DNA from 4 places in the Holdemania sp. 1001302B_160321_E10 genome. Region 4 is predicted to be linked to each of the others. Evidence: predicted binding sites of a transcription regulator. Region 4 holds the regulator's gene; each other region holds the start of a gene.
What was found. Region 4 encodes Rex, which represses fermentation and respiration genes when NADH is low (regulators of the CRP and FNR family bind a similar motif). Its sites were predicted from a motif close to GTGAANNNNTTCAC; they were not measured.
Positions count from the first base shown of each region.

Region 1 (7,871 bases), on a different contig from region 4:
TTATTGACTTGGAAATTCATGAAGCTTTATTCTGGATGCCCGACTTGCGGCATCTTTTTATTTTTACAGGCCGCCCGCACTTAAGCCTCCTGCAGCATCCTCCGCCGCAGTCTGACGCATCGCGAATGCGATTGTTCCTCACGCAATCCAGACAGAAAAAGGTCCGCGCTTACAGGCGAACCTTTTTCATGGCTTAATTCAATTCCTGCCGTGAAGATTCTCGTTACGTGAAGATTCTCGTTATAAATTCGACTGATCGTTATCCACGGAATACATCAAGCTTGTATAGTTCTCATATAAGAACCGGTACAACTCGAAATTCTGTTCCGACAAAGCCACCGCGTTGTTGGTCGCAATGCTGTACTGTTCGGAAATCGCACCCCAGGTATTTCGTCCGATGATCCCGTCGGCCGTTAAGCCCACGCGGGTCTGGAACGCCCGCACCGCCGCTTCCGTCGCCGCACCAAAGATCCCGTCGACGACCAGCTGATTGGAATTGCCCCAGCCCTGATTGATTACATTCAGCGCCATCTGCATGATGCTGACATTCTCACCGCGGCTGCCTAAGCGCAGCGACGTTCCCGGATAGGCCGGAATCTTCTGTGAGAGCGGCGGGACGATCGACTGCGTTTCCCGATACGCCCGCACCAGGGTATCCCAGGTCTGCCGGCCCACGATGCCGTCCGGCGTTAAGCCTGCCAGCCGCTGAAATGCCACGACAGCATTGCGGGTCGAAGCGCCGAAGCTGCTGTCGATCTTCACCGTCGGCACGCGCGAGGTAAACAGCGCGATCTTCTGCAGGTAAAACTGAATTTCCTGCACATAGACATTGCGGTCGCCCTGACGCAGCGCTCTTCCCGGATAGACGCCCGGCAGCCGGTCCTCAACACCTTCAGAACTCAGTTCGGCCAGCTTTTTCACCGCTACATAGATATAGGAAATTTTATACCACGTCGCTTTGCCGACAATGCCGTCCGCCGTCAGCGAGAACTGACGCTGAAACGCCCTGACCGCATTTTCCGTACCTTCCCCGAAAATGCCGTCGATCGGATAGGTCGGCGGAATGTTCGGATAGTTCACGGCAATCCGGTTCAGCTGATTCTGGATGATCGCCACGCTGTCGCTGCGCACGCCGCGCTGCAGATTCAAGCCCGGGAACGATCCGGTAACCCCTTCGATCCGGCTTGTGTCAATCAATTCAATATCGTCGCCATAATAATATTGCAGGATTTCGAAAGCGTTGAGCCCCTTGTTCGCCTGATCGACGGTGCCCCATTGCTTTAAGCCTTTGCACCATACCTGCCGGCCGTCGCAATATTCCGCATAATACGGATTGACCGTGTTTACCTTGCGGATATATTCGTTGAAAATATCGTCGACGATCTTGCTGATGCTGGTAAAAATATCCCGGCCATACACGAAATACTGATCGAACGCCGTGCTGTTGGTGATATCGAACGAATAACCGCGGCTGCGGTACCATTCGGTATACACACGGTTCAAGCACAGTGAAATCTGACAGTAGATATTCGCGCGCAGACTCTGTTCCGGCCAGGTCGGATAAATTTCGCTGGACGCTACATTCTTAATGTAGTCCTTGAAGGTTACCGTCACATTCTGGGCATTGGATGTCGGCCGGCCCAGATGCACGGTTACATATTTCGGGATAATCGGATAATCCAGAATGTACGGCGCGATTGATTCCTCGGCATCGCCCGCGGCAACACTCTCGTTAAAGCCGCAGCAGCCCCCGCGCGAGCAGCCGCAGGAACGGGCCATGGAACGGGTCAGGGCATGTTCGGGAATCTCGATGAATTCCTCAAACTGCGGGGCCAGTTCCTCGTCGGCATTGAGCAGGTCCACCTGCAGCAGCGCTTCCTCCTGCGCAAAAATCTGAACGTTGCGGAATGTCCGGTCCGCAAATCCGGCCTTGGACACCGTTACATGCACCTGCGCGTACGGGGTTGTCTGGTTGTCGGGATTCAAGCTCAACTCGCGGTCGGGCGCTTCGATTCGAATTACCGGACTCTTCCCGTTCGCTCCGCTGCTTAACCGCAGGTTGATGGTCTGATCTTCGTTAGTCACCAAGATCGCCGCGCCTTCGATCGGCAGTGCTTGCTGAGCGACGGTTACTTCTACGATTAAAGTACCATATTGCATCGCTGTCACCTCCACTGCTACGATATGCGGCGGCGGCTTTTTCAGCTGGGCAGGCCGTCGGAATTCTGTCGATTTTTGAAGAATTTTGATGTAAGCGGTACCGGAAAAACATTTTTCCAATGTAACCGTTTACTTGTGAAAAAGTTGTCATAAGCCTATTGCAACGTCCATTTCGACATGCTATAATCACACCCGTAAAGACAAGTGAAACAATTCACAACAAGGAGGATATTCTGATGGAAGAAACACTTAGCCCGGCTCAGGCGGAAGTCAATCAATTAGTTGAAAACGGCTTGAAAGCCCTGGATGACTTTTTAAAGCTGGATCAGGACCAGGTCGACTACATCGTCGCCAAATGTTCGGTCGCAGCCCTGGATAAACACGGCGAATTAGCCAAACTGGCGATTGAGGAAACCAAGCGCGGCGTCTTTGAAGACAAGGCCACCAAGAATCTGTTCGCCTGCGAATATGTTGTCAACCATATGCGGCATCTGAAATCGGTCGGCGTCATCAAGGAAGACGAGGTTCAGGGATTAACCTATGTCGCCGAACCAGTCGGCGTCGTCGCCGGCGTCACCCCGGTCACCAATCCGACGTCCACCGCAATTTTCAAGAGTTTGATCTGTCTGAAGACGAGAAACCCGATCATCTTCGGTTTCCATCCGAATGCCCAGCAGTGCTCCGTTGCGGCCGCCAAGGTCGTCTATGAAGCGGCGGTCAAAGCAGGCGCGCCGAAAAACTGCATTCAGTGGATCGAACATCCGAGCATGGAAGCAACCTCGGCGCTGATGAATCATCCGGGCGTCGCAACGATCCTGGCTACCGGCGGCAACGCGATGGTCAAGGCGGCGTACAGCTGCGGCAAGCCGGCCCTGGGCGTCGGCGCGGGCAACGTTCCGGCTTACATTGAAACGACCGCCGATATCAAGCAGGCCGTCAACGACATCGCGCTGTCCAAAGCGTTTGACAACGGCATGATCTGCGCATCGGAACAAGCCGTCATCGTCGACAAGGAAATCTATGACGACGTCAAGGATCAGTTCAAAAATTACAATGTCCACTATGCAAATAAGAAAGAAAAAGAAATGCTCGAGCAGTACATGTTCGGCGTCAAGGCCTTCACCAAAAATGTCGGCGCAGCCAAGCTGAATCCGGATATTGTTGGCAAGTCCGCCGCCTGGATCGCCGAGCGGGCCGGCTTCACCGTCAATCCGCGCACCAGCATCATCATCGTCGAATGCAAGGAAGTCGGACCGAACGAACCGCTGACCCGCGAGAAATTATCGCCGGTGCTGGCCATGCTGAAAGCGGAAGCGGTCGAAGATGGGTTCGATAAGGCGGAAGCGATGGTCATGTTCAACGGCATCGGTCACAGCGCCGCCATCCACACTGCCAACGCGGATTTGGCGAAGCGCTTCGGCGAACGGATCAAAGCCTGCCGGATCATCTGGAATTCACCGAGCACCTTCGGCGGCATCGGCAACGTCTACAACTCCTTTATCCCATCCCTGACCCTGGGCTGCGGCTCTTACGGCCACAACTCCGTATCGGATAACGTCAGCGCCGTCAACCTGCTGAACATCAAGAAGATCGGAAAGAGGAGAAACAATATGCAGTGGTTTAAAGTGCCGTCCAAGATCTATTTTGAAAGAGATTCCATCGAATATCTCCACAGCATGCGGGACGTGGAGCGGGTCTTCATCGTTACCGACCGCTCGATGGTCGATCTGGGCTATGTCACCCGCGTTACCGATCAGCTGGAACAGCGCCGCAACAAGGTTCAGGTTCAGCTGTTCTGCGACGTCGAACCGGATCCGTCCATCCAGACCGTCAAGAAGGGCCTGAGCCTGATGCAGGCGTTCCGGCCAGATACGATCATCGCGATCGGCGGCGGTTCCTCGATGGACGCGGCGAAGGGCATGTGGTTATTCTACGAACAGCCGGACGTCAACTTTGACGATCTGAAGCAGAAGTTCATGGACATCCGCAAGCGGGCCTTCCGCTATCCGGAACTGGGCAAAAAGTCCAAGCTGGTCTGCATCCCGACGACTTCCGGCACCGGTTCAGAAGTAACGCCGTTCGCCGTCATTACCGATAAAGAGGAAAACAAGAAATACCCGCTGACCGACTACTCCCTGACGCCGACTGTCGCGATCGTCGACCCGGCGCTGACGATGAGTCTGCCGGCTTCGATTACCGCCGACACCGGCATGGACGTGCTGACGCATGCCACAGAAGCCTATGTTTCCACGCTGGCCTCCGACTTCACCGATGGTCTGGCGCTGCAGGCGATCAAGATGGTCTTCGAATATCTGCCGCGGGCGGTTGCCAACGGCAAGAATGACCCGGAAGCGCGCGAAAAGATGCATAACGCCGCAACCTTAGCGGGCATGGCCTTCGCCAACGCATTCTTAGGCATGAACCATTCTCTGGCGCACAAGATCGGCGCTGAATTCCACGTGCCGCACGGCCGCGCCAACGCGATCTTACTGCCATACGTCATCCGCTATAACGGAACCAAGCCGGAAAAGCCGGGCGTCTGGCCGAAATACAACTATTACAAAGCCGATGAGAAATACGCGGAACTGGCCCGCTTGATCGGCTTGAAGTTCAACACGGTTGAAGAAGGCGTCGTCGCTTACGCCAAAGCCTGCGCGGATCTGGGCGCGGACTGCGGCATCAAGATGAGCTTCAAGGAACAGGGGCTGGATGCGAAGGCCTGGGACGCCGCGAAGGAAAAGATCGCTTATCTGGCTTACGAGGACCAGTGCTCCCCAGCCAATCCGCGCGTGCCGATGGTCAATGATATGATCGACATCCTGCGGGCTTCCTATGAAGGCGACACCAGCTATTACACGAAATAAACGAGTCCGCCTTTCCCTTCTTCATACCAATCATTTCTGTTGGAACTGATGTTCCTCAGTTCAGACGTTCCGCCTTTCCTGAATCCCGTTCCGGCGCCGCTTCGCCGGGTCGGGATTTTTCTGTTTACGCTTAAAAGTATACCGGATTGAGAAAACAAGGCAGTCCGTCAGACTTTGTTTTCGTTCATCGTTCAAGCTTATTTTAAAATTTGCCGCATAAAACCCGCGGACACCGTAACTTTCCGCAGCGTCAGAACGGCCGGGCTACATTGAAAACCCACTTTATCCATGGTATAATGAGGCCAATAAAATTGATCTACCATGCGGAAGGAATCTTATAGAATGACCTCGGAAATCAATGGGAATGCGTCGGAAAAAAAAGCGCCTTTATACATGAAAATTTATGAGATTATCCTAAGTCGGATAGAAACAGGGCAATATCCTGAGAATTCAAGTCTGCCTTCGGAACTCGATTTTCAAAAAGAATTCAATGTCAGCCGGATCACTATCCGCCGATCGCTGAAAGATCTGGAAGACGCCGGCTATATCAGCCGCAAACGGGGAAAACTGGCAAAAGTGATGCCGTTAAGAACCTACAGCAACCTTGGCGAGGTCGTTGGTTTTTCAACTTCGCTTAAGAAATCCGGCGGCCGGCCCTCGTCGATCATTCTGCAGTTTAAAACCGAGCCTGCCAATCCGCTGGTCAGCGAATATCTTCAGCTTCCGTTAGGCGGGGAGGTTTACTTTTTAAAACGGCTGCGTTTAAAGAACGGCCGGATTATCGGCGTTCATGACACGTATATTCACCCGCAGATCGGCTGCCTGATCAAACCGGAAGATCTGGATGAAAATACCTCGCTTTATGAGTTATATGAAACCCTGGGAATTCAGATCGGCTGCGCGGATGAAATCATAGAAGCCCGCATCGCCTCGCGCCAGCTGAAACAGGAACTATTCATCAGCGAAGATGAACCGATTATGTATCGGGAGCGGATTACCTACACTGCGGACAACAAACCGATTGAGTTTTCGCAAAACAGCTATCGGGCGCTCGATTACAAATATGTCGTCCATTTAAATAACACACGTTAGCGAGATCGTTGAGAAAGCAGCGCGCGGAGAAACCGGCGTGATCGCCCTTGAGAAACGGGCTTGCGACGAATCTTCAAGCTCCAGTATTCCTGTTGGAGCTTTTTCGTTTTATAAAGACCTGAGGTCAAAACAAAAACCCCATCAGCGGCTTAAACACGTCAAGCCGTCGATGGGGTTGATTTCCGTTATACTGAATCGGATGATTTCATCAGAGCTGCCGGATCATAACAACGAATTTGATCCTGCGCCTGCTCGATCAGCGTTTTCAATCGTTCCTGCGTCATCTTGGATGCGGGCAGCGTCAACAGCTCCAGAAGCAGAGCCAGATTCACGCCGGTTACAACGAAACCTGCCTCTTTCGCGCAGACCTGCATCGCGGCGTTAAAGGGAGAGGCGCCGAACAGATCGGTGACGATGCAGTAAGTCTCGTTCGCCTGACGAAACCGCTCTGTTTTTTTCCGCATCTGTTCCATCAGCGTTTCAATACTGCAGCCATCTTCAAAGCAGAGAATTTCCAGCGACGGCGCGGCGCGGACGATCATCATCACCGCACGCTCAAACCCTTCAGCGAGGGTGCTGTGGGTACACAAGAGAACATTACCCATGGTTTTTCCTTGCCAGCCAGCCGCGGCGGGCTTCATTATAAAAGAACCGCGCTTTGTCCAGATTGACAGGATTGCGCATATCGCCGTCTTTTATCCAGGTTGCGACCGACACGCCGTCATAAACTTTCATCAATTCATAAATATTATCGCCGGTTGCCCGGCCGCCGAGAATAACCGGAGTCTGCGGAAGCTTCGGACGAAGCTTTTCAAGCAACGCCAGACTTTCCTGCTGATCCTTTCCGCTCAGAAACAGGCCGTCGGCATAGGCCCGCTGCACGATCCGCACCGCTTCTTCAATCTTATCCGGCGCTCCCAGAAAATGCCCGCTGACTTCCTGCGCATCCGCATACACAGGCATCGTGCTGCCCAGCTTTTTTTTCAATTCCAGAATCTCGGCACATTGCCCTTCAACCAGACCGCATAAGCTGACGCTGAGACCGGTATATAAATATTCGACCCGGATAAAATCTGCCTGCGCCGCTTCCGCGACCGCTAATGAAGCGACGCCGTCCCAGTTTACCAGAATTCCCAGAAGCTTATCGGGAAATGTCTTCCGCAGGGTTACCGCCAGCGCCGTCATAAAGGTCAGCGTCTGAGGCTGAGCCTGTTGACGCAGCGGACCGTCATGCATATTCTGCAAAATAAAACCATCATAGCCAATCTCCGCCAGCTGCCGGGCTTCCGCCATCAAATTGGCAGCAATCTCCGGAAAACGCCGGCCCTGATTCAAATAACTTCCCGGCATGGCCTCCGGCTGCAGCATCGCCAGGATGCGCGATCGTTCAGACATCATTCCGTTTCTTCCCTCCTTCTGAAATATTCCGGCTTCCAGGCCCATAAAGCGCTGAACAAGGCCGCTGGCGGCAGCACGCCCAGTTCCGTGATATAGGCAGTGATGAACTCCGGCGCAATCGGAACGCACCCCTGAACATGGAAATCAAGACGTTCAGCGTCCGCCTCCGCCATTCCTTCGGCCATTTTGAAGCGCAAATCTTTCGGTTCGATCACCTTGCCGCCGCCCTGCAGCGCCCTCATATCCGCCTTTTGAGCCGTTGTCAGCACATAATATGGAACATGCTGCCAATGCGCCAGCAGCGCAGCCATCTCCGAACCCGCCGTATTCAAGGCCGTGCCGTCGGGATAAAAGGTT
Region 1 is NZ_JADNEM010000007.1:105,939-113,809, reverse strand. It holds gene I2D94_RS06050 (acylphosphatase) at 1-7, shown strand, start outside; gene I2D94_RS06045 (peptidoglycan-binding protein) at 241-2,160, opposite strand; gene adhE (bifunctional acetaldehyde-CoA/alcohol dehydrogenase) at 2,397-5,024, shown strand; gene I2D94_RS06035 (GntR family transcriptional regulator) at 5,418-6,116, shown strand; gene I2D94_RS06030 (PTS sugar transporter subunit IIA) at 6,302-6,721, opposite strand; gene I2D94_RS06025 (BtpA/SgcQ family protein) at 6,714-7,514, opposite strand; gene I2D94_RS06020 (hypothetical protein) at 7,511-7,871, opposite strand, start outside.
Region 1: the regulator Rex is predicted to act here: its motif matches at 2,365-2,378, upstream of adhE (bifunctional acetaldehyde-CoA/alcohol dehydrogenase).

Region 2 (7,871 bases), on a different contig from region 4:
ATTTATCTTTGACGATGAAATCCCGGTTCATCAGCTCGTTGGTATGCTCCCAGACATAATATTCGTTGAATTTCAGCTTGTCGTTGGTGCAGAACGGACACGGCGTATCGCGGCCCTGCAGCACCTTATAACATTTCTTGCCGATGTAGTCGTCGATGATATTGAGATCTTCTTTGATCGTCCGGTTGATGAATAACAATTCGTAAGTCTTTGGATCGCTGACATAGATCACGTCGTTTAATTCCTCAAGCAGCTGCGAGGTCAGATGTTCTTCCAGCCCCGGCGCTGCTGCGATCACCGGCATTTCCGTGCGCAGCTCGTCGATTTCGGTACTGTTGACCGTCCAGCTTTCCTGCTTCATCGAAGGCAGGTAAAACTGCACCTGATTCTTGCCCTGACGTTTGGATTGATAGAGCGCGATGTCTGCGTTCTGGTAGAGCTGATAGAAATAAGTTCCGTCCTTGGCATAGAAAGAAACGCCGATGCTGCAGGAAACGCTGTCGTCAAACAACGCCGCCAGCTTTTGACACAGCTGTCCTGCTTTTTCCCGTACGATCTGTTCCGTCTTGCAGTTTTTCATCAGAATCGCGAATTCATCGCCGCCGATCCGGCCCAAAACATCATCGCCGCGGAAAACCTCGCGGATCTGCCGGGCAATTCGGGAAAGCACCTGATCACCATAGAGATGGCCGAAGGTATCGTTAATTTTTTTAAACTCGTCGATATCCAGAACCAACAGCGCGTGCATTGCCTGGGGATCGTTTTCCAGCACCGACTGAATCTGAGCTTCAGAGGAGCCTTTGTTCAATAAGCCGGTCAGCGAATCCCGCTGGGATTGATATTGCAGGATCAGCTCATGTTTCTTTTCTTTATCAATATCGCGGATAAAAAACAACACCTTCAGATGCTGGGTCGCCGGATCCTGAATGATATGCGCAGTCGTTTCCACCCATACCATCTGGCGTTTTTCCGACAACCGGCGATATTGCAGCGTGATTTCCCGCTGTTCCTGATTAAACGCGGCTTTCAAAGCGTCCCGGCTGAACGTCGAAAGAAACGTCGGACGGTCGTCGGGATGGATCTGCTGCCGGGCGATGCGGCGCTGGAACTGATCGTAAGGCGTCCGCAGCGCGTCGTCGATCAAAAAGCCCCAGTCGCCGCTGATTTTTTCCACAAGATTGTCGCACAGATTGATCTCAATCATCAGACAGGCGCCGGCCGCGATGGCCTTGCGGTACTGCTGCTCCTTGGCGTAAGCCAGTTCGGCATCTTTCTGCAGCGTGATGTCTTCAATGATGCCGACGGCCTGTTCCGTCTGCCCAAACTCGTCGGGCAGCGTGACCAGCGTTAGCTGCGACCAGTGCACGATGTTGTCCTGATTGCGGTTTTTAATAATGCAGCTTACGCGTTCCTCTCCCTGACGCAGCCGGTGAATCATCGCGAGGAAAGATTCCCCGAAGGGCGGCAGGATCAGTCCGCGGTCGATAAAATATTCCGGATTGACGGCGGTGTCTGGAAAATTGTAGCGGGCGCAGGCTTGCGGCGTACCGAGAATCTGATTGGTTTTAAAGTCATAATCAAACAGCACGCAGCCGACCTGTTCAAGAGCTTTCGTCATCCTCTGCTCGTTGATCGCGATATTCATTTCCCGCTGCTTGCCCTCGGTGATGTCGAGCACAACGCAGTTGATCGTCTGGACGCTGCCGGTCAGCGCGAAAGAAGCATAGACCATCAGAAATAAAATGCCGGTTTTTGTCGGAACCCGCAGCTGATAGTGCAAGCCGGGCAAGCCGGCGGTGAAGGCTTCTTTGATCTGGGCTAAAACGGCGTTTCGGTCATCGGGATGAACCATCCGGATCCATTCGTTTTGATAACGCTGACGGATTTCATCTTCCGAAGTCTGAAGCAGCTGATAAAACCGGCGGTTGCCGTAAAGCAGGGTCTGCGCGTCGTCGAGCTGAAGCAGGCAGATTCCACCCGGCAGATTGTCCGTTAACATCGCCATCTCATCGTTGCGTTGGCGCAGCTGACGAATCTGCGTCTCCAATTCAGCCTGACGTTCTTTCACAGCGTGGATATCGGCAAATCGAAGCAGGATCGCAATGCGGCCCTGATCTGTCAGAAAGCGGTAGCCCTGACATTGCCGCCACAAAGCCGTTCTGTCCCTGCGCACAAACCGCAGAGGCATCTGAAATTCATCGCCATGCTGAAACGCGTCTTCACATTGGGTTTTCATCGTTCCGACATCGTCGGGAACCAGGATCAGATCAAGCTGATTCCGACAATGAGCATAGAATTCTTCGTAGGTGAATCCGAGTTGCTTCAGCAGCGGGGAACTGATATAAAACAACGGCATGTTGGCTTCCAGATACACACCGGCCATCTCCGCCTGCAGCGCCGGTTCCGCCATTGTGAACAGCCGCGGATGGGCAGTGAAAAGTTGCGGCTGCGGCGAGAAGACCCGCGAGGCAGGCAGATCGAGGTCCAGCCGCACATAGACGGGCCGGGGTAGTTCTTCCAACGTTGCCCGCAGCTGCAGACAGGCGGTCTTCCCGTCGGGATAGTCCAGCTCAAAGGCGGCGAACAGGGCGCAGAGATGGGGCTGTTCGCGCAGGACTTCCAGACTGATCCAGCGGATCTGCACAGGCGGGAGGGTCTGTTTATAGTAGCGGTTTAACGACAAAAGCAGATCGTCGCGGCCGGCAATCATGTCCGGATAGAGCCCGCGGCAGATCAGCGCTTCGCTCAACGCTTCCTTCAATGCCGGCCAATCCCGGCAAAGAAAGACGGCGTCCACTAATTGTTCAAAGGCTTCGCGTAATTTAACTGTATTTTTTTCCATGATCGGTTTGCCTCATTTTCGATATCCGTGCGAGTTTGATTCTCATTTAATAATATAAGGATAGCATAACCCCGGGGCAAAAACCAGCGCGGGGTCAGCGCGGACAGCGAATTTTCGGGAGCGGCAGGGGGCGGATAAAAAAACGGGCAGACTGAGGGTGGGCAAACCGGTCTTGAGCGGCAAAGTTTCACTTCACTCGCCTTGAATTCAAACGATGGGAAAACAGGCGGAAATCAGTCGGATTGAAGGAAGCGGCAAGAACCGGCCATAACATAAAAAAAACGTCCGCAGAGAACCTGCGGGCGATTTAAGAGCTCGGTGGATGGGAAACGGGGATTGGAAATTCGTGCAATCTTCGCAGCGCTATTTTTGTTTATGCACCAGATCGTCGATCAAACCGTAATTCTTTGCCTCTTCGGCGCTGAAGTAGCGGTCGCGGTCGCTGTCTTCGCTGATTTCCCGCAGACTGCGGCCGGTGTCGCCGGCTAACAGTGTATTTAAGCGCTGGCGGATCTGCAGGATATGCTCGGCGGCAATCTTGACGTCGGCGGCCTGTCCCTGGACGCCGCCCAGGGGCTGGTGAATCATGATCTCACTGTTGGGCAGGGCATAGCGCTTGCCGCGGGTTCCTCCGGCTAACAGGACGGCGGCCATACTGGCAGCCATGCCCATGCAGATCGTCGATACGTCGCAGCGGATCAGCCGCATCGTATCGTAAATCGCCAGCCCGGCGCTGACGCTGCCGCCGGGGGAATTAATATACAGCTGGATATCCTGAGACGAACGCGAGGCCAGGTATAACAGCTGCGCGCACAGGCTGCCGGATACCGTGTCGTCAATCGGCGAGGTCAATAAAATGATCCGCTCCTTCAACAGACAGGAGATCAGATCGTAAGCCCGTTCGCTGCGGGCGGACTGTTCAATAATCGTAGGAATTAAGGTCATGGAGAAGACTCCTTTCCTTTTACAGTATGCCAGAATTCAGCGGATCAATACCTCGATGAAAAAAAATTGTAAAACCGTCAAGTGAAGTCATTCACAATTGACATTTTATGCCTTAAACACTATAATTAAGTCGTGTCATAAGGAGGTCTATAAAATGACAGTAAAAGTTGCGATTAATGGTTTTGGACGCATCGGACGTCTTGCTTTCCGCCAGATGTTTGTAGCCGAAGGTTATGAAGTTGTAGCCATCAACGATCTGACAAGCCCTAGAATGTTAGCTCATCTGTTGAAATATGATTCAGCTCAGGGCCCTTTCACAGGACATACAGTTGAAGCGAAGGAATCTTCGATCGTTGTCGACGGACACGAAATCGAAATCTATGCGAAGGCTGACGCGAAAGAACTGCCTTGGGGAGAACTGGGCGTTGACGTCGTTCTGGAATGCACAGGCTTCTATACATCGAAGGCAAAGGCTTCCGCTCATATCGAAGCCGGCGCGAAGAAAGTCGTCATTTCCGCTCCTGCCGGAAACGATCTGCCGACGGTTGTCTTCGGCGTTAACGAAGGCGTTCTGACAAAGGAAGACACCGTAATTTCCGCGGCTTCCTGCACCACGAACTGCTTAGCTCCAATGGCGAACACATTGAACAAATACGCTCCGATCGTCAGCGGCATCATGACGACAGTTCATGCTTACACAGGCGATCAGATGACTCTGGACGGCCCTCAGCGTAAAGGTGATCTGCGTCGTGCTCGCGCGGCTGCGATCAACATCGTTCCAAACAGCACCGGCGCTGCCAAAGCAATCGGTCTGGTTATCCCGGAACTGAACGGCAAGCTGATCGGCTCTGCTCAGCGTGTACCGGTTCCGACAGGCTCCACAACGCTGCTGGTTGCGGTTGTTAAGGGCAAAGATGTTACGAAAGAAGGCATCAACGCTGCGATGAAGGCTGCTTCCAACCCGTCTTTCGGATATACGGAAGAAGAACTGGTTTCCAGCGATATCATCGGTATCACTTATGGTTCTCTGTTCGATGCAACACAGACCATGGTTACCAAGATTGACGACGATACTTATCAGGTTCAGGTTGTTTCCTGGTACGATAACGAGAACAGCTACACAAGCCAGATGGTTCGTACAATCAAATACTTCGCTGAACTGTAAGAGCGAAAGTCAAAGGCATAAAGAAAGCGGCTTTTCCAAAGTCGCTTTTTTTTGCGCTTTTTTGTGGAAAAAAATAAAAATTTGACAGGAAATCCCCGGTAAAAACGGACTTTGCGGTCCACAGCGGTTGACAATCGGAGTGAAAACAGGGATGATATTAATGGATTTTTATGGCCCTTTTTATATCACAACAGAGGAAAGGAGTGCTGGACATGAATAAGCTGCCTGAAAAATTAACACAGCTAAGAAAATATAACGGGTTTTCACAACAGACTGTCGCCGAGAAAGCGCAGGTTTCGGTTCTGGATTATATGGCATGGGAGAACGGAAGAGCGATTCCGGATGTGGATCATCTGATCTTATTAGCGGAATGCTTCAATGTCAGTCTGGATGAGATGGTCCGCAACGAAGCGGTGAAGCTTCCGGAAAAGGATCTGCATGAAACACTGGATATTCCATTTATGAAGAAGCCGGAGGAGGAAGTGCCTGCCCCCCCGCTGATCAATGAGCCGATTCCGCCGCAGGAAAAGCTGGGTCAGACGCGCGTCATTCCGGCTGTGAAAGATCTGGAGAAGACCAAACCGCTGAACGTTGTTAAAGAATCCCCGGTATCGCCGCATGCCGCCGGTACAGCCCGGCCGAAACCCGGACCGGCCAGCGTCAAAAAGAAGAAACAGACTCAACTGATCGGCGCGGCTGTGGGGATCGGATTAGGCGTGCTGCTTCTGATTCTGGCGCTGAACAGCTTGAGTGGCGGAAAAAAGGAGAACGTCACCAACATCATGACCGCGGAAAATCGGATTGCGGCGGGCGAGGAGTTCACGCTAGTGCTGAATACCGACGGGACGGTGAAAGGCCAGGGCAGCAACGACGAAGGTCAGCTTGACGTCGGCAGCTGGGCGAACATCACCTCCATCAAGGCGGGAGCACGGCACAGCGTCGGCTTGAAGAAAAACGGCATGGTCGTCGCGGCCGGCAGTTCCCGGCAGCATCAGACCGAAGTCGGCGAATGGAGCGGGATCACGGCCATTGCGGCAGGTGAAAATCACACGCTGGGATTAAAAAAAGACGGGACTGTTGTCTGCACTGGCGACAACAGCGCTAAACAATGTGAAGTTTCTGAATGGAAGGACGTTGCGAAAATCGCCGCGGGCGGAGATATCAGCGTCGGCATTACCCGGGAAGGAAAAGTTCTGACCGCCGGCAGCAGCGCGGATGTATCCTCCCTCACCGACGTGCAGAATGTCGTGATCAGCGGCGATACGTTGTTGATTATAAACAAGTCCGGAGGCCTTGACTGCATCCCGGGCAAAACCGGCGTCTGTCCGGCGAAGACGCCGTCGAACATCACGATGGCCGCTGCTTCCGCAGAGCACGTCCTGCTGCTTGGCAGCGATGGCACGGTGAGCGCCGAAGGCGATAAGGAATACGGCCGGCTGGAAGTTGAAGCATGGAAAGATGTGATCGCGGTTGCCGCGGGAGACAAGCATTCCGTCGGTTTGCTGAAAAATGGCAGTCTGGTTGCATCCGGAGATAACAGCCGCGGTCAGAGCGAAATGAACGATAACCACGAAGAAGAAAAACAGCTGGAGGCGGTTAAAAATATCACGATCAGTCAGACTGGCGATCAGATCAAAATCAGCTGGGATAAAGTGGAAAACGCGGATTACTATGAAGTCAGCGCCGCTTTGAAAAAGGAATATTCGGCCAAGATCGACGGAACTTCCGTTTCCTTAAATGGAAATTTGTTCGAGGATGGCAAGCAGGTGACTTTCAGCATCGTCGCGTATTCGCGGCAGGATGGTTTCAAGCCGTCGGAAGCGGCAACGCAGGTTTTCAATTATTTCGCTCCGACCGCCACGCCGTCGCAGACGCTTGCTTCCGTCGCCAACGTCAAGATCAGTCAGGACGCCAACAATGTCCGAATCAGCTGGGATGCGGTGGAGAATGCCGATTACTATGAAGTCAGCGTTACCAATCAAAACGGCTATCATGAGAAAGTCAGCGGGAACTCGGTTACGCTGCCCAACAGTTCCTTTGAGGATGGCAGACAGGTAACGATCACGATCATCGCCGGATCCAACAGCACGCTGTATGAGAATTCGGTGGAATCCGTTACCAATTACAATTATATCGCGCCGACCCCAACCCCAACGCCAACCCCGACGCTAACGCCAACCCCGACGCCAACGCCAACGGTGCTTCCGTCACCGTCAGAATCATCAGAGCCGACGCCGACTCCGGAGGATGGGGGCCAAGGCGCAGATCAGGAAAGCGAGGATAATCATGGAAACGAATAATCGCTGGTATGTGCGCAGAAAAGATGGAAAGAAAGATGGCAGTTTCTCCGACGCGGAGCTGGCTGCTTTGATCAGTAAGGGGATCGTTGAGCCGGAGGATGAAATCTGGACGATGAAGATGACCGACTGGATGGCATTGAAAGATTCCATTTACAGTTTCTATCTGCCGCGTGAAGAAATGCCGTTCGTCCTGGAAGACACCGAAGTAGAGTTACAAACGGAAGTTCAATCCACAGCTGACGAACAAGTTTAAAAAGCATAAAGAAAAACCGATTTCTGGATAAAGGAACCGGTTTTTTTCTATGGAGTGAGAAAAGAGAGACGAGCGTTAAACGCTACAGCTCTGTGTGGGGAACCGGCGTTACATGTCAGGGTCGTTGTTTCGCTGATCCTTTAAAATGAACAGACAGTTCAACAGGCTTAACGTATCAGTGTCGGCCAGATCCAGTCCCCAATCTTCCCGGAGTTTTCCAATTCGGTAGAACACGGTGTTTTTATGGACGCACAGTTGATCGGCGGCAGCCTTGATATTGCCGCCGCAGCGCAGATAGGTCCGAAGGGTCTTCAACATTTCCGTTCCGCTTTGCCGATCACAGGTTTCCAGAGCTGTCAGCGGACT
Region 2 is NZ_JADNEM010000020.1:38,385-46,255, forward strand. It holds gene I2D94_RS12470 (GGDEF and EAL domain-containing protein) at 1-2,842, opposite strand, end outside; gene I2D94_RS12475 (ATP-dependent Clp protease proteolytic subunit) at 3,206-3,787, opposite strand; gene gap (type I glyceraldehyde-3-phosphate dehydrogenase) at 3,942-4,952, shown strand; gene I2D94_RS12485 (helix-turn-helix domain-containing protein) at 5,165-7,252, shown strand; gene I2D94_RS12490 (DUF4339 domain-containing protein) at 7,239-7,505, shown strand; gene I2D94_RS12495 (CdaR family transcriptional regulator) at 7,614-7,871, opposite strand, start outside.
Region 2: the regulator Rex is predicted to act here: its motif matches at 3,869-3,882, upstream of gap (type I glyceraldehyde-3-phosphate dehydrogenase).

Region 3 (7,871 bases), on a different contig from region 4:
GAAAGGTTGGTGCCTTTGGAGTTCAGCTTATAATCAAATTCATCGGTCAGACTCTTGATAAATGGCCGGGCCTGAGCAATCTGCGTCGCTTCATCCAGCAGCTCGTCGTCGATCGGTCGGCCGAAAGCGATGTTTTCGCGCACGGAATCCTGAAAGATGAAATCGTTCTGCATGACGATGCCGTATTCCTTCCGCAGATCCTTCGGATCATAGCTGCGGATATCGCGGCCGTGAATCCGGATCGTGCCGCTGTCTGCGTCGTAAAAGCGCATCAGCAGCTGCAGAATCGTCGACTTGCCGGAACCGGTTGCGCCGATAATCCCCAGCGTCTGGCCTTTTTTCAATTCAAACGTGATGTCCTCGACGTTATCCTTTACGCCAAGATAGGAGAAATTGACATGATCAAATTCAACGATCTTGTCATTGAGCGGAGAATCGTCGGCGATGATTTCCATTTCATCGTGGGCCTGAAGCACTTCCTCAATCCGGTTTGCGCTGGCGATGCCCTTGGAGACCATGACGAAGATTCGGCTGATCGACATCATCGCGTTGGTAATGATCGTAAAGTAATTGGTGAAGGCGATGATCTTGCCGGTTTCACTTAGTCCCCCGTTGACCCGCCACGCACCGACGAGAATGACGCCGACCAGTCCAAGGTTCATAAACAGGTTCATCAGCGGATTGATCGCGGCCATCCGGGTATTGGCTTTGAGTTCTTCGTTCGCCAGTCCCATATTGACTGTTTCATAACGCTTTTTTTCATGATCCGCTTTGGACAGTGCCTTGATCACGCGAATGCCCTGGGCGTTTTCCCGCACGACGGAAATCATCCGGTCCTGTGCCCGCTGAACCTTGGTAAACATCGGAATACCCTTGGTCGCTTTGGAGTAAACCAAAAGCGTGATAAACGGCAGCGTCGCCAGCATCACCAGCGCCAGCACCGGCTCCATTATCAGCGTGATCACAATTCCCCCGATCAGCAGGATCGGCGCGCGGACGCCCATTCGCTGAATCATGCCGATCATCCGATGGACATTGTAGGTGTCGCTGGTCAGACGGCTTTCCAGCGATGGAATCGTAAATTCATCCCCCTTGCGGCACGACAGTCGGATCGTTTTTTCAAACAGATCATGCCGGATGTGAATCGTGGCGTCCCGGGCTACGCGCGAGGCAAGCCGATTGGCCTTAATGTCAAAAATCCAGCCCGCGATGGACACGGCGATCATGATCAGACCGTAAACTACAATCCGCTGAATGTCCTTCGTCGGCACGATCGTATCAATCACATACGCCAACAGATACGGCAGAAGCAAAACCGCCAGCGCCCCCAGCGTCTTCATCAAAAAGCTGATCGACATCTCTTTCAGCAGCGGTTTCAAGTATTTCTTCAAGAGTTCCATAACAGATTCCCATTCCCCCTCCACATACTTAGTTTCCTTTATCAACAGTTAGCAAGCTAAGCTTTTCTCTATCATTATACCAGTCCGCGATCAACTTTCCAGTTCAAAAATAGCATTCATCAAAAGAAAATAAATGAAACAAAGAATTCAAACTTCCTATTTTAACGGTAAATTCATAAAAAAACGGACATTCATGCCTGAACATCCGCTCTTTCTTCGATATTGTTAATCTTGCTTAGTTTGCGTAAGCCGCCGCCTGCTGGCCGGCGATCCGTCCGAAGACGATAATATCCGCCACCGCGTTGCCGCCTAAACGGTTAGCGCCATGCACGCCGCCGGTGACTTCGCCCGCTGCGAACAGACCCGGAATCGGATTGCCGGAAGCATCCAGAACTTCCGTGTTTGTGTTGATCTTCAGACCGCCCATCGTGTGGTGAACGCCCGGAGCCACTTTGATCGCATAGTAAGGACCTTCGTCCAGCTTGTTCGCGAAGCTGGTCCGGCCGAATTCTTCATCCTTGCCGGCTTCGACGCAGGCATTCCACTTGTCCATTGTTTCAACTAACGCCGCGCCGTCAACGCCCATTGCCGCCGCTAACGCTTCAACGTCGGCGCCTTCCACCGTCAGGCCCTGCTTGATGTATCCCGCGATAACGCTGGAAGCTTCGACCATCTTGTTGTCGACGATCAGCCATGCAAATCCGCCCGGCTGCGCAACTTCCGCTGCCGATACCGCATCACGCGTGCCGACTTCGTCAAAGAAACGCTTGCCTTCGCTGTTGACCAGAATCGCACCGTCGCCGCGCAGACCTTCTGTGATCAACGCGCTGGTTTCCTGAGAAACTGTCGGATGGATCTGGATCTGTTCCATATCCACGGTATCTGCGCCGATGGCCGTTGCCATCACGATGCCGTCGCCCGTCATGCCCGGAGCATTCGTACAGACAAAGCCTTTATAATCTGGCTTGTATTTCAGAACCATTTCCGTATTCGCCGCAAAACCGCCGGTCGCCAGAATAACTGCTTTGCCGGTATACGTCGTATCGCCAGCCTTAACGCCGGTAACCTTGCCGTCAGTAACGACTAATTCCGTCGCCGCCGTTTCCATTACAAACTGAACGCCTTTGTCTTCCGCTGCTTTTGTCAGCTTCGGAACCAGGTAAGAACCCACTGCGACTGTCTTGCCTTCGTCGTTGACCGGCTTGTGAATCCGCTTGACGCTCGCGCCGCCGAAGCTGCCGACCTGCGACAGGTTCGCGTCGATTGTCTTTAACCATTCAATGCCGTTCTTCGCTTCATTCGCCAGAACTTCAACTAAAGCGTGATCGTTCAGGTTCTTGCCGCCGACCAGCGTATCCAGCATAAACAGCTCTTCGGTATCAAAGTAACCTGTCGGATTGGCTTTGTATTCTTCATACTGCTTTTCAACCGTGGCTGTCAGCTCCGCTAAATCCGGATAGTTTTCCTTCGCGCTCGCCAGCATCTTTTCGACGCCCGCGTCTTCCGCGAAGTCAAGCAGATCCTGTTCCGGTGTATTCGCCGCGTTCATGCCGCCGGTAGAACGCGTGGTGTTGCCGCCAGTCATCGCTGCCTTTTCGATCACGATAACCGACTTGCCTGCGTTTACAGCTTCAATCGCCGCTGTCATGCCCGCTCCGCCGGCGCCTACGACGATAACATCAGCTTCTGTCGCTGCCGCTTCCGGAGTCGGTGTTGCCTCATTGCCGTCGTTCTTCGGCGTGCTGGAGCAGCCCGCCAGAAGCATCAAGCTGGCAAGAGTAAGAGCAACTAATTTTTTCATTTCATTCTCTCCTTTGCAAATGCTTTTGCGTTTTTATAGTAATCAATTTAAGCCGGAGAATCAAGAAATTTTTCACAAATTATACACAATTTACTAAAACCTGTTGCTTCGCAGCTTTCTTTCATAACGAAAGGAAATTAATAACGGATTATTGAGTTATTAATCTTCGAATTTACGACGTTCTGCTAACGAATGATTTTGATCAAAGCCTGACAATGCAGCTCCGTTACCGGCTGCCAGCCCAGCCGACGATAAAAGCGCAGCGTTTCTGCAACGTCGTCGCTCAGCAGGATTTTCTGACGGACTTGCGGGTATCTGTCCGACATGGTTTTTAAAAGCAGAGTTCCCCATCCCTGATTCTGAATCGACGGGTCGACGATCAGATCCTGAATATAGAGGATTGTTTCACCATCGCCCACCGCCCGCACAAACCCCATCAGCCGGTCTTGTTCATCGCAGAGTTCAAGCACGCAGAGCGAGTGATCGAAAGCGGGTTTTATCCGTTCCGGCTGACTTAAATAGGCCGTCCAGCCGACAGCTTCATACAGTCTCAGAATTTCGTTTTCCCGGCCTGAACGCAGGTTTTGAATGATCATGGCGAGCCTCCTTTTCTTATCAATCCAACAACGCCGATCAGTTTGACCGCTGGCGGTTGGATTGCTTTGGCGTTTGGACAGCCAGTTTCAGTTTATGCTTGCCGCTTCGGTTTCCCGCAAGAAGTAAAAGAAAGAACCGCGCCCGCAGTTCTTAGTTTTCCATTTTCCTCTGCGCGCTTTCCAAAGCCGCTTTCAATTCATCATAATCCGAAAAGACCAACGTCCAGTTCAGCCAGCGGAAGACTTCCTGCCAGGTTTCCAGGCGATATAAACCGAGCGGACATTCGATCAGCACCGCAAGCAGCGATTCCTGATAAGCCGGTTTTCGTAAATCCGTCAGCTCCGCGGCGTTCACTTCATTTTTTAAAAAGATCAGAATATGCTCAATCGCGCTGTTGATTCCGAAAACTTCCATGCCATTCACCTGTCTTTCCCTGTCTGTCTCAAAAAGTAGACTTTATGCACCAGTCCTGATTATGTCAAAAATGAGAGGTTTTTCCAGTAATTCTAATTATATTTCAATCGTCAGGTAAAGTCTACTTTTTCATCCATTTCCTGGAAATATGCACGAATTTTCTCGATTTCATAGAAAAAGATCCGTTTTCTGATCCCGGATCTTTCTTCGTTTTGTTTTAAAGGAGGTTCGCTCAGTCCTGAACTGACGATTATTTGACTTCCTGAATATTCCCGCTTTTATCCGCCAGAATGACGCTGACATTCAGCTTGTTTTTGACCACCTTCGGAATCTCGCTCCATTGCTTGCGGTACACTGAAGAATCGTTAAAAGCGACGCTGTATCGAACGGAACTGGCCGTATCCTCACTGATGTCTTTCAGAATCGCGTTGATCTTCACCGGCAGAGGCTGCCGGCGGCCGCGATGCGTTCCCTGCACTTCGATAATCCAGGTAATTCCGTCTTTTTCCGCCTGAATCTTGTTGGGAAACTCTGTGGTCTGCCAGCCGCGTTCATTCAGCCAGGCCGCTAAAATCCGCCGCAGATCTTCCGTATTCCGGCTGCTTTTCAGCATTCGGTCGCGGCGTTTCTGTTCCTCGCTCTTGGCTGGCCGGCCGCGTTTTTTCGGCGGGAACATCGCTTCCCGGTCATTCAGATTATCGACGTAATACCGCACGCGCAAATGCGAACCAAAACCGGTCTGTCCCTTCGGCCGCTGCAGAATTTCATCACCCTGATACAACAGTTTGTAAATTGCCTGACAACAGGTCGGCATTGTCGCATGTTCCGGCGACACCTCCTGATGCAGCTCTTTGGAACTAATTTCTATCCATTTCTCCCCTCGATCATGCGCCTCCTGCTTCTTCTGTTGAAGTATTCTTAAATAATCGTTGATTCCCGGACCCTTCATCCTTATTCACTCACTTTCTTTACCTTGACAGCGTCATTATAGGGGTTGGGGTTTGTCGAAATCCCGCGTAACGTGTCGTTGTATGAAAAATAGTTGATTTATAAGGATTTAACCTCTGGAAATCGCTTATTTTTCCTTTGTTTTTCAGGTAATCCTACATCATTCTTTCAGGCGCAACGGGATCCAGGCGGTGGAAAACAAAAAAACCGGGTCTTCAAGACCCGGCTGTGATTGCGTATTTCCTGGCTATTTCTTATCGTCCGACGGCAGATAGAAAATCTGTTCGCCTTCCTTGGAAAGCATAAAGCTTCCCCGCGCATAGCTTTGTACGTAAGCAGGATCTTCAAGTTTATCCCGCTGCAGTGTCAGATATTTATTTTCTTCCTGGAGTGTTTTCAGTTCTTCCTCAACTCGGGAGATCTGTTGCTTCAATTCCATCGTCGTTAAGATTTCCTTAACTACGCCGTAAAGCATAAACAGGGAAAAACAGATTACGACCAGACTGATGAACTTTGCAAGCATGCTCCGTTTTTTCCGTCCTTTGGGTTTGACGGTTTTCGGCTCATTTTTATTTTCAGCTGTCAAGTTCAATTCCTCCTTCGCCTGTTTTCTTGCGAAAATGATAAAAATTTAGGTGCATCTTTATTATACTGAAAATTCATTTAAACGCAAGTGAAACTCCGGTGAACTGACTGCGGCTACAACCGCTTGAAATGAAAAAATACGAAAAGAATCCGCACTTCAGTCAGATTCTTCCTTCGGCGGCACACGGCCGGGATGTTTCCGGCTTCGTTTGATCTGCCGTTTTTCCTCTTTCTTCTGCCGCTTCAGCTGCTTTTCGTGATGTTTTTTCTGATGCTTCAACTTTTTGTTCTGCCGCTTTTCGTCCCTTTTCTTATGCCGGATTTCCTGGCGATGTTTAAAAGCCGCCTGACTTTTCGCTTTTTGTTTCTTAAATCCGGTCAGCTGCCTGACGATACCGCGCACAAGCCCTTCAAATAAGGGAGAAAAGGTCATCGCGTAAAATTTAAGGTAAACTGCGGCGCCCAGCACGAAGACGGCGATCAGATACGTCTGCGTCTGCCCGCCGGTAATCGGCAGCAGGCCGGCGTACATCAGCGTGACGAAAAGAAAAAAGTAAAGCGTTTCGATCACCCAGCGCACAAAATGGCGTCGATAGTGCCACGTCAGCCGGTTCATGCCGCTCCAGGTCAGGGCGAATACCCAGCCGCTGAAAAAATGATAGACCAGCGCCTGAAACTGCTGGGGAAGCAGAATCATTTCAGCAGCTTACCTAAAAAGGATTCCTTGCCCGGTCCTTTTTTGTTTACGATATATTCCAGGCGGTCGATCAGGCCGCGGATGCTGACCTCGCCGCGTTCCGTATCCAGCTTGCCCAATGTCAGATCCTTCCCCTGCACCAGCATCCAGCCCTGGCTGGTTTCCAGAAGAAACTCATTGCTGTCGAAGCTGTCGATCTGCTTCACTCCCGTCAGATCCAGACTTTTGCGGTCTTTCATCACCACGTTATGATAGGGATTCGTTTCGAATTTCAAGGGATTGGATAACAGACTTTCACTCATAAAGAAAACCTCCTGTTCCCTATCAACCTATGAACAGAAGGTTTCGTTTATTCCAGCTCGACGCGTTTTTCCTCCACGACCTCATACATGGAAGCCGCGTCTTCCTTGCGGGTGTACTGAGTGGTTTCCGTCACGCGCACCGTCAGCTGACGCTGGCCGAAAATCACGGTGATCAGGTCGCCAGCCTGGACTTCGCTGGCCGGTTTGGCCACTTTGCCGTTGATCAGCACGCGCTGATGATCCGCCAGGTCCTTTGAAACCGTGCGGCGTTTTAAGATCCGGGCCACCTTTAAATATTTATCCAATCGCATTCCATCACCTCTGCTTCTTATCATACCATAGTTTGATTCTCTTTTTAAGCTCGCGGCGTTTCTGCCCTTCCGGGACTGTCTTCTTCCAGCCAGAATATTTCGTCGACGTGCAAGCCCAGCCGCCGCGCCAGTTTCATTGCCAGCTCCAGCGTCGGATTGTATTTATCGTTTTCAATCGCGATGATCGTCTGGCGGCTGACGCCTAATTCCTTCGCCAGATCTTCCTGACGCAGTCCCGCCTGCTTGCGCAGTTCTTTGACCCGGTTTCGCATTCAGGTTATCCCTGCATCAGACCCACGCCCAGAGCGACCGCCAGGACAAGGATGACAAACGCTGCCGCAGCTGTCCATAACAGCTTATTCGGCTCATGATATTCGTCGTCGCCGGCGATCATCCGCCGTTTTAAGGCAAGCTGTGAAAATCCCTGGACACAGACGGCCATGCCTAAGACCAGCGAGGGCCATGGATGATATTGGCTATAGTTCAGCCAGGTCTGTCCGCAATTCCATAAGGTTGCTGCACACAAAGCAAGCAAGACGGCTTTGTAGCCCCAGGCTTCCGAGCGAAGCTGAATGTTCCGATCCATTTCATCTCTCTTTTTCATCCTTGATGCCTCCTTATCTGAGAGTTCTTTAATGTTAAACTCTTTTTACATTTTCATTATAATCTCTGCTTTTGTAATGTCAAGACATTTTAACATTTTCACATAGCTTATTCTTATCAATCCCCTGTCCTCTGAATCGGAGTTTTCCTTTTTCTGCAGAATTTTAAAAGATTCAGTTTCACAAAATCAAATATCCGTTTGGCTCTGTTCAT
Region 3 is NZ_JADNEM010000003.1:4,210-12,080, forward strand. It holds gene I2D94_RS02235 (ABC transporter ATP-binding protein) at 1-1,400, opposite strand, end outside; gene I2D94_RS02240 (flavocytochrome c) at 1,636-3,201, opposite strand; gene I2D94_RS02245 (GNAT family N-acetyltransferase) at 3,387-3,797, opposite strand; gene I2D94_RS02250 (hypothetical protein) at 3,949-4,212, opposite strand; gene I2D94_RS02255 (AT hook domain-containing protein) at 4,463-5,161, opposite strand; gene I2D94_RS02260 (septum formation initiator family protein) at 5,408-5,746, opposite strand; gene yabQ (spore cortex biosynthesis protein YabQ) at 5,903-6,442, opposite strand; gene yabP (sporulation protein YabP) at 6,439-6,744, opposite strand; gene I2D94_RS02275 (RNA-binding S4 domain-containing protein) at 6,792-7,055, opposite strand; gene I2D94_RS02280 (helix-turn-helix transcriptional regulator) at 7,100-7,327, opposite strand; gene I2D94_RS02285 (hypothetical protein) at 7,333-7,659, opposite strand.
Region 3: the regulator Rex is predicted to act here: its motif matches at 3,264-3,277, upstream of I2D94_RS02240 (flavocytochrome c).

Region 4 (7,871 bases):
CATACATTGCGCAGAATGACTGTCTTGCCGGCAAAAAGATCCTGACCGCTGCGGTTATAGGTCTCATGATAAAGATTGAGCGTTTCTCCATAGTAAAGATAATCGCCCAACGACAACAGCTGCGCTTCATCAACAATCTGATTTTCAAACAGCTGCCGGGTTTTCTGATTACTCAAACCGCAGACGCCATACGTATCGACTTGTTTTTTCTGGCGTTGATTCAACAACCATTGCCCTCCATACGCGAGTATGCAGCAGGCGATAAAGATGAACAGGAAAGATTTCCAGCGCAGTTTGGAGCCGCGCGGGACATAGCTTGGTTCCACTGTCATGGTTTCCAAAACTCCTTATAACCGGATGTCAACGATATGTTTCGGTTTCTGTTCTTCTTCCGGCGGCAGCGTCATGTAGCTTGGTGCAATCGCTGTGCACAGGTATTCGTGCGGATGATGCGCAATCGGCAGCTGCGTGTCCTCGAACGGAACATACTGAACAGGATAGATATCGTCATAATCAAAGATAAATGGTTTCAATGGACTCTTAAACGTCCATGTCAGATCAAAGCCGATCTTCTTGCTTCCTTCATTAAGTTTCCCATACATCCGGGCGTTGGAAACGAACCAGCGCTTGAGGAACAACGGATTCATGCCCAGGTTGTCAAAGAGAATGATAAACGGCATAATCAGCTGATTCAACATCCGCAGCGGCAGATCCATGGTTTTGCTTGCGGCGCAGTAATCATAAACAAAAACGTCGATGAAAATTCCGTCGCATTCAGTACAGCGGTTGGCTAACAACGTATTGACTTCTTTCAGATACGTTCCTTTTTTCCGGATCTTCATCCCCGGAATTAACGGATTATAGCGTTTATCCGTATCAAAGCATTGAAAGGTATAGCCTTCCGGAAGATCCTGCTTCAAAGCGACGATAAAGCGCTTGTAGTCTTCATAAAGCATGGCGATATCCGCATCGTCATCCCATGGAATAAAGCCCTGATGGCGAACCGCACCTAAGGCGCTGCCGCCGTTGAGGAAATAAGGTATGTTGTATTTCTGGCAAATGCCATCAATCATTTTGAGCATTTCCAAAAGCACCTTATGGACATCGGCAACTGTGATCTCGTTGCCGTTTTCATCTGTTTTTAATACGTATTTTTTCATGTCATCACATCCTACGCTCTATTATAAGAGAATTGAAGATCAACCTCAAGTTTTTTTAGTTTGTACGCAACGAAAGGGTCTGATTCTCAAAGGCTATGTCATAAATATACAGCCATTCAGGCTCCATGCATCTTTTATTTGGATATTTGTCATGCTTTCCCCAATTATTTCTAATTTGGCATTTAACTTTCAGTTTACCCTTGAAATGACAATTCAAAAGAGTTAACATTAATTTGAAAGACAAACTCAATAAAGTATTTTTACAAAGTTCTGTTTTTTATGAGGCTTTTTCTGATTTTCCGCAATATTAAAGTAGAGGAGGTTTTTATTGCGATGGAAAATACGAAGAAACTTCATAACAACGATCCCCTGCAACCGCTGACGCTCTGTCTGGATTCCGCTCAAATCCGTCAGCTTCTGGCCACCATTGATTTCCGAGAAAACGACGTCTTCCGCCACACCTTCGGCTCTGAGGATGAAATATCCAGAAAGATCCGGATCGCTTATTTCTCCGATCTCTTTCTCTGCCGGTTAGTCCGAACTTCGATGATGAATACCGAGCCTGTAAAAAATCATCGCGGCGAGAAAGGGATTCGATTTGATTTACTGATTAAAGCTGAAGATGAACGAGGAACCCTCCTTGTAATCAATCTTGAGATGCAGAACTATCAGATGAGTGATTCATTGGCAATGCGTTCGCAGGGATATCTGTCCCGCATCGTTGCCGATCAGCTCTGTGTCGGTGATCTGTATGAGTTTAATCCGGTCGTTCAGGTCATGCTTACCAACCATGTCCCGCAACTCCAAAAGAATGACGGTTATCTGCATGATTATCGTTATACGAAAGAAGAAAAGGCAATTCCTTTACCGGACGGGCGATGCCGGATTCTTTGGGTGGAAATGGATAAGCTGGAAGCGCTGGAAAAGAAACCAGTGGAAGAATGGAGGCTGTCGGAGAAAATACACTACACGGTTCGGTTCAGTCACGTTGCAGAAAAACAGAAGTGGATTCAGGAATTATCAGAAAAGGAGGAAATCATTCAAATGATGGAAGAGAAGAAAATGGATTTTTTAAGAGACACCAATTTGGCGCTGGCCCGGATGCGGGCCAGGTTTGACGAACGGGATGAACAGGTGGTTTATGAAAAAGGAATTGCACAAGGAAGAATAGAAGGTCAGAAAATGTTGGTTAAGCTTGTGCTGAAACAGCGGATAGAGTTGACCGAGCAGGAAGAAAAACAAATCGAAGAACTTGACGGAGAAACACTTTTTGACCTTATTCAAAGCTTAGATGCAATTCATACACCGGAAGATTTTCAAAGACAAATCCATGAAAAAGCGAATCAAAATGTTCAAATAAAGCAAGCCGTTCTTCATCGTTAACTTTGGAAATATTAAAATGAAAAAGAGTTAAATATCCAAACGACGTTTAACTCTTTTTCATTTGTCAGTTCATCTTCAGTAAAATTAAATTGAATTGCTGAGTTGATTGAAGGAAAACTCAATCAGAACAATAAGTTCTTCGGGGTGCGGGCAAACGGGATCACATCGCGGATATTCTGCATTCCGGTAACATACATGATGAATCGTTCAAAGCCCAGACCAAAGCCCGCATGCTGGCAGCCGCCATAGCGGCGCAGATCCAGATACCACTGCAGTCCGTCTTCATGAACACCCATTTCCTTCATTCGGCTCTGCAGCACTTCCAGCCGTTCTTCACGCTGAGAACCGCCGACCAGTTCACCGACTGCCGGCACCAGCAAATCGCAGGCTGCCACAGTTTTCCCGTCATCGTTCATCCGCATATAGAACGCTTTGATATCCTTCGGATAATTGATCAGGAAGACCGGACCTTTTACAACTTCTTCGCACAGATAGCGCTCATGCTCCGTGTTGAGATCCATTCCCCAGGAAACCGGGTTTTCAAACTTTTTCCTGGCTTTCAACAGATGATCGATCGCTTCGGTGTATGGCATCCGGACGAATTCGCTGTTCAGCACATGATTCAGCCGTTCCAATAACGTGTTGTCAATAAACTGGTTGAAGAATTTCATTTCTTCCGGACAGTTGTCCATGACGTACTGAATGCAGTATTTGATCATATCTTCAATCAGATCCATATCATCTTCCAGATCCGCGAACGCAATTTCCGGTTCGACCATCCAGAATTCAGAAGCATGGGTCGTTGTGTTGGAGTTTTCCGCACGGAAGGTCGGGCCAAAGGTGTAAACATCACGGAAAGCCATCGCAAACGCTTCCGCCTGCAGCTGACCGGAAACTGTAAGGTTTGCTTTCTTGCCGAAGAAGTCCTCTTCGTAGTTGCCATCCTCACGGGTAGTGACGGTAAAGACCTCGCCTGCGCCTTCTGCGTCGTTGCCTGTGATGATCGGGGCGTTGACATAAACAAAACCCTGATCCTGGAAAAATTCATGGATCGCCATCGCCAGGACCGAGCGGACGCGGAAAACCGCGTTAAAGGTGTTGCTGCGCGGACGCAGATGTCCGATCTCGCGCAGATACTCAAACGAATGCCGTTTCTTCTGCAGCGGATAGGTGTTGTCGCAGGCGCCTTCCAAAATCACTTCTGTAACCTGCAGCTCAAACGGCTGCTTTGCCTGCGGCGTCAGCACGACTTTTCCCGTGACGGTCAGCGCCGTGCCGGTCAGATATTTGGACACGTCCTGAAAGTTGGCCAGATCGGAAGAATAAACCAGCTGGGCGTTGCGGAAATACGTTCCGTCGTTCAGCTCGATAAACCCGATGGAGCCGTTGTTGCGGTTGGTTCTGACCCATCCCTGCAGCTGGGCATACTCGATCTGATCGGTTTCCATGGTGCTGCCGGAACAGGCCATCTCGTAAAGTTCTCTGACGGTCATGAATGTAAGCATACTTTTCTCCTTTTGTTTGTTTATGAATAAAAAAACGTTCCTGATCAAGGAACGTTCAACAACGTGGTGCCATCCTCATTTACCCGGATGATCGCAAAATCATCGGGCCTCAGGGTGCGTTAACGCCGCCGACGGGATCGTCTACTGTCAGTTCTCCGATCCGGCTCCCAGAGTGTTCCGCATTCCCTGACTGAACTCCGGCTTTCACCCTGCCCGGCTCGCTGTGCTTCAGTAATAGGATCGTTCTCTTTTCGCTGCCTTCTACTTTTTCATATTGTTGGTTTCAAAAACCAGTTCCTGGATCGTGGATACAACGTCGATCGGCTTGACCAGAACTCCCTTGGGAACCTGGAAATGCTCATGCGAGAAATCAACAATCCCGGTAATGCCGCATTCGATCAAACGATCGGCTGCGTCCTGAACATTCGACGAAACGCACAGGATCGCGATTCGACAACCTTCTGGAATCTTATCCTTCATTTCATCAACGTGGTAAACCGGAATCGGCGTCTTCCCGACAGACTCCGGACGGATGTCAAAGGCACATACAATCTCGCCGACAACATGGTTCCAGCGATTGTAATTCATTAAAGCTTTCCCAAGGTTGCCTGCTCCGACAAGAATAATCTTCTCATCGAATCCCATGCCCAACTGCTCGTTGAATATTTCAATCAGGCGGTCAACGTCATAGCCATAACCTTGCTTCCCCAGCGATCCCAGGAATGAGAAATCCCGGCGGATCGTCGTGGACTCAATAGCCACATATTCCGAAAGCTCCTTGGACATGATCCGGGTTACGCCGGAATTTTTGAGTTTGCGTAAAGCTTTCAGATAGATTGGATAACGCTGCAGTGTAGCCTTAGGGACTGACTTTGTTGGCATACTATCAACCCCTTCTGCATTATTCTAGCACACTTGTTTTAAATTGTGAATGATTTAATGAATTGAACTTGTTTCAATTTCCATCGACGGGTTCGCGGCGATGTCCAACGAGCCGTTTAAACCGTGCGTATACGCCGTCCATCCCGCGGCGCCAATCATCGCGGCATTGTCCGTGCAGCACCATAACGGCGGAATCGTCAGATGAACCTCCGGCGTTTCCTGAATCATCTCCGAGATTTTCTCACGCAGGCGCGAATTGGCCGCCACGCCGCCTGCCAGCACAACCTGCTTCGGTTTAAATTCCCTGACCGCCTGCATCGTCTTTTTCAGCAGCGTGTCCAGCGCCGCTTCCTGGAAAGCGTAGGAAAGGTCTTCCTTGTTCAGCTCCTCACCTTTTTTACTTTCCCGGTCGATCAGCTGCAGGACCGCTGATTTTAGACCGCTGAAGGAGAAATCAAGCGGTTTTTCCGTCTTTGGCTTCGGCAAGGTGTAATGCGGATGTCCCAGTTTCGCCATTTTATCAATGACCGGGCCGCCCGGATATCCGGTTCCCATCACCCGGGAAACCTTGTCGTAAGCCTCGCCGATCGCGTCGTCCTGCGTTGTGCCGAGGATTTCAAATGACCATTCATCCTTCATCCAGACCAGCTCGGTATGACCGCCGGACACCACCAGCGCAATCATCGGGAACCGCAGTTCGTCGACGAAGCGGTTGGCATAGATGTGCCCGATGATGTGATGCAGCGGGATCAGTGGCTTATCGTAATACCAGGCCAGGGTTTTCGCAGCCTGGACGCCGACGTGCAGCGAGCCGACCAGGCCGGGTCCCTGCGTTACCGCGATCGCCAAAATATCATCCATTGTTACTTCAGCCTGAACCAGCGCTTCTTCGATCACAACGGAAATATTTTCAACATGGATCCGCGAAGCGACCTCCGGCACAACGCCGCCGTATTTTTTATGGACGTTAATCTGTGAAGAAACGATGTTGGAACAGATTTTACAGCCATCCTCCACCACCGCGGCGGCTGTTTCATCACAGCTGGACTCAATCGCCAGGATTAAATTCCGTTTCATAAATTCCCTCCTATTGGTTTCATCATCAAATACGCATCTTCATGATTATCCTGATAATAACCTTTCCGGATATTGATAATTTCAAAACCATATTTTTTGTAACAGGTCAAAGCTGGAGCGTTGCTGACGCGAACCTCCAGCGAAATCATTTCACAGCCATTCTCTGCGGCGCAGTTGATCATGTGGTCCATCAGCCGCGAAGCCCAATGCTGACGGCGGTAAGGAAGATCCACGCCGATTGTCGTGATCTGCGCCTGATCGAACGTCGTCCAGACGCCGGCATAGCCGACAATCGTTCCTGCTTCGTTTTCAGCCACAAATAAATGAGAGTATGGGTTTTCCTTTAACTCATATTCATAGCTTTCCCGCGGCCAGGGCGAACTAAACAACCGCAGCTCCATTTCGCAGACAATTTCTAAATCGTCCAGCGTCATTTCCCGGATCATGCTTTTTTTACCAGATAGTCGTCGGCCGATTTCAGGTACTCCGGCACTAACAGATGAACGTTCTCAACCTTCTGCCATTGCGGCCGCGCAAGGAGGAAAGCTTCTGCCAGATCGGGATAACAATCTTCCAACCCCAACAGGGAACAATCGCCGACCAGTTCTAAATCGCCGGCTTCTTCAATCCGCGCCTGAATCTCGCTGAGCGGCAGCACTTCTTCTTTACCGATCAGTTTCCCCTTCTCAATGAATCCAAAATAAGCACGCTGGCTGCGGGCGTCCAGCAGTATGCCAGCTTTCTCTTTTCCAGCCCCAATCAGTTCCAACGTCGGCAGCGCATACAGTGGTAAATGCGCCGTAGAGCATAACACTTTGGCGACCGTCATCGCGATCCGCACGCCGGTGTAGCTGCCCGGTCCTTTTGTCACTACGACTTCGTTGATCGCCTTCGGCGTCAAATGACATTCCTCAAGCAATGCGGTTAACTGCGGAAAGATCATTTCCGACTGTCGCTTCCAGGAAGACAGGCAGCGTTTGCCAATGAGCTGATCATTCTCAATCAAAGCCAGCACCAGAAACTTACTGCTGGTATCCATACATAAAGTAATCATTTTAATGCCTCCATCAATTCGACATACTTTTCATTTCCGGTTTCCAAAACGATCTGGCGACGATTCTCGCCTAAGCGACGCAGCGTAATCCGCAGCGGTTCCGTTTGATCCAGGTCTTCCATATATTCCGGCCATTCGATAACCGTCAGGCCCTCGCCGTCGATCATTTCCTCAAAACCCAGTTCCTGATGCGTCCCTTCCAGACGATAGGCGTCAAAATGATACAATGGCAAACGGCCTTGATAAATCTTCAATATCGTAAAAGTAGGACTGCTGACAGTGCGGGTGATTCCTAGTCCCCGGGCAATCCCCTGGGTCAGCGTCGTCTTGCCGGCGCCTAAATCCCCGCTCATCGTCCACACCATATTGGGCTTGGATAAACTTCCCATTTTCTCACCGAGAGCTTTGGTTTCCTGCGGTGTTTCCGTTATGAATTCAAGCTTCATTTGTTCACATCCTTTCTTCAGTGTCACTTGGAAAATATTATAGCACAGATTTAAAGCACGGGAGAAAGAAAACCATACCTGTATTTAAATCGACAATTATTTTATTTTTCCTTTTTGATTGGAACTCTGATTGCAAATCTGAAAAGCAATAAAAAAGATGAAAACCGTTTTAACACAGAACAGTTTCCCCTTATTTTATGAATCCTTGATTCAATATGCATGGAAATCCATTCCAGCGCTTCCGGATTTCCTCAACGAAACAAACCGCTTCCTCCCCCTTTTCGGATCAATCCAGCGAGAAACAAAAAAAAGGCTCCCTGAGAAAGGGAACCGGAGAACCTGGCAACGAGCTACGTTCACTATG
Region 4 is NZ_JADNEM010000009.1:19-7,889, reverse strand. It holds gene I2D94_RS06965 (N-acetylmuramoyl-L-alanine amidase) at 1-332, opposite strand, end outside; gene I2D94_RS06960 (phosphorylcholine transferase LicD) at 348-1,160, opposite strand; gene I2D94_RS06955 (hypothetical protein) at 1,407-1,619, opposite strand; gene I2D94_RS06950 (hypothetical protein) at 1,707-2,543, shown strand; gene asnS (asparagine--tRNA ligase) at 2,666-4,048, opposite strand; gene I2D94_RS06940 (redox-sensing transcriptional repressor Rex) at 4,310-4,930, opposite strand; gene tsaD (tRNA (adenosine(37)-N6)-threonylcarbamoyltransferase complex transferase subunit TsaD) at 4,985-6,007, opposite strand; gene rimI (ribosomal protein S18-alanine N-acetyltransferase) at 6,004-6,453, opposite strand; gene tsaB (tRNA (adenosine(37)-N6)-threonylcarbamoyltransferase complex dimerization subunit type 1 TsaB) at 6,450-7,061, opposite strand; gene tsaE (tRNA (adenosine(37)-N6)-threonylcarbamoyltransferase complex ATPase subunit type 1 TsaE) at 7,058-7,507, opposite strand; partial or broken gene I2D94_RS18240 (hypothetical protein) at 7,665-7,871, shown strand, end outside.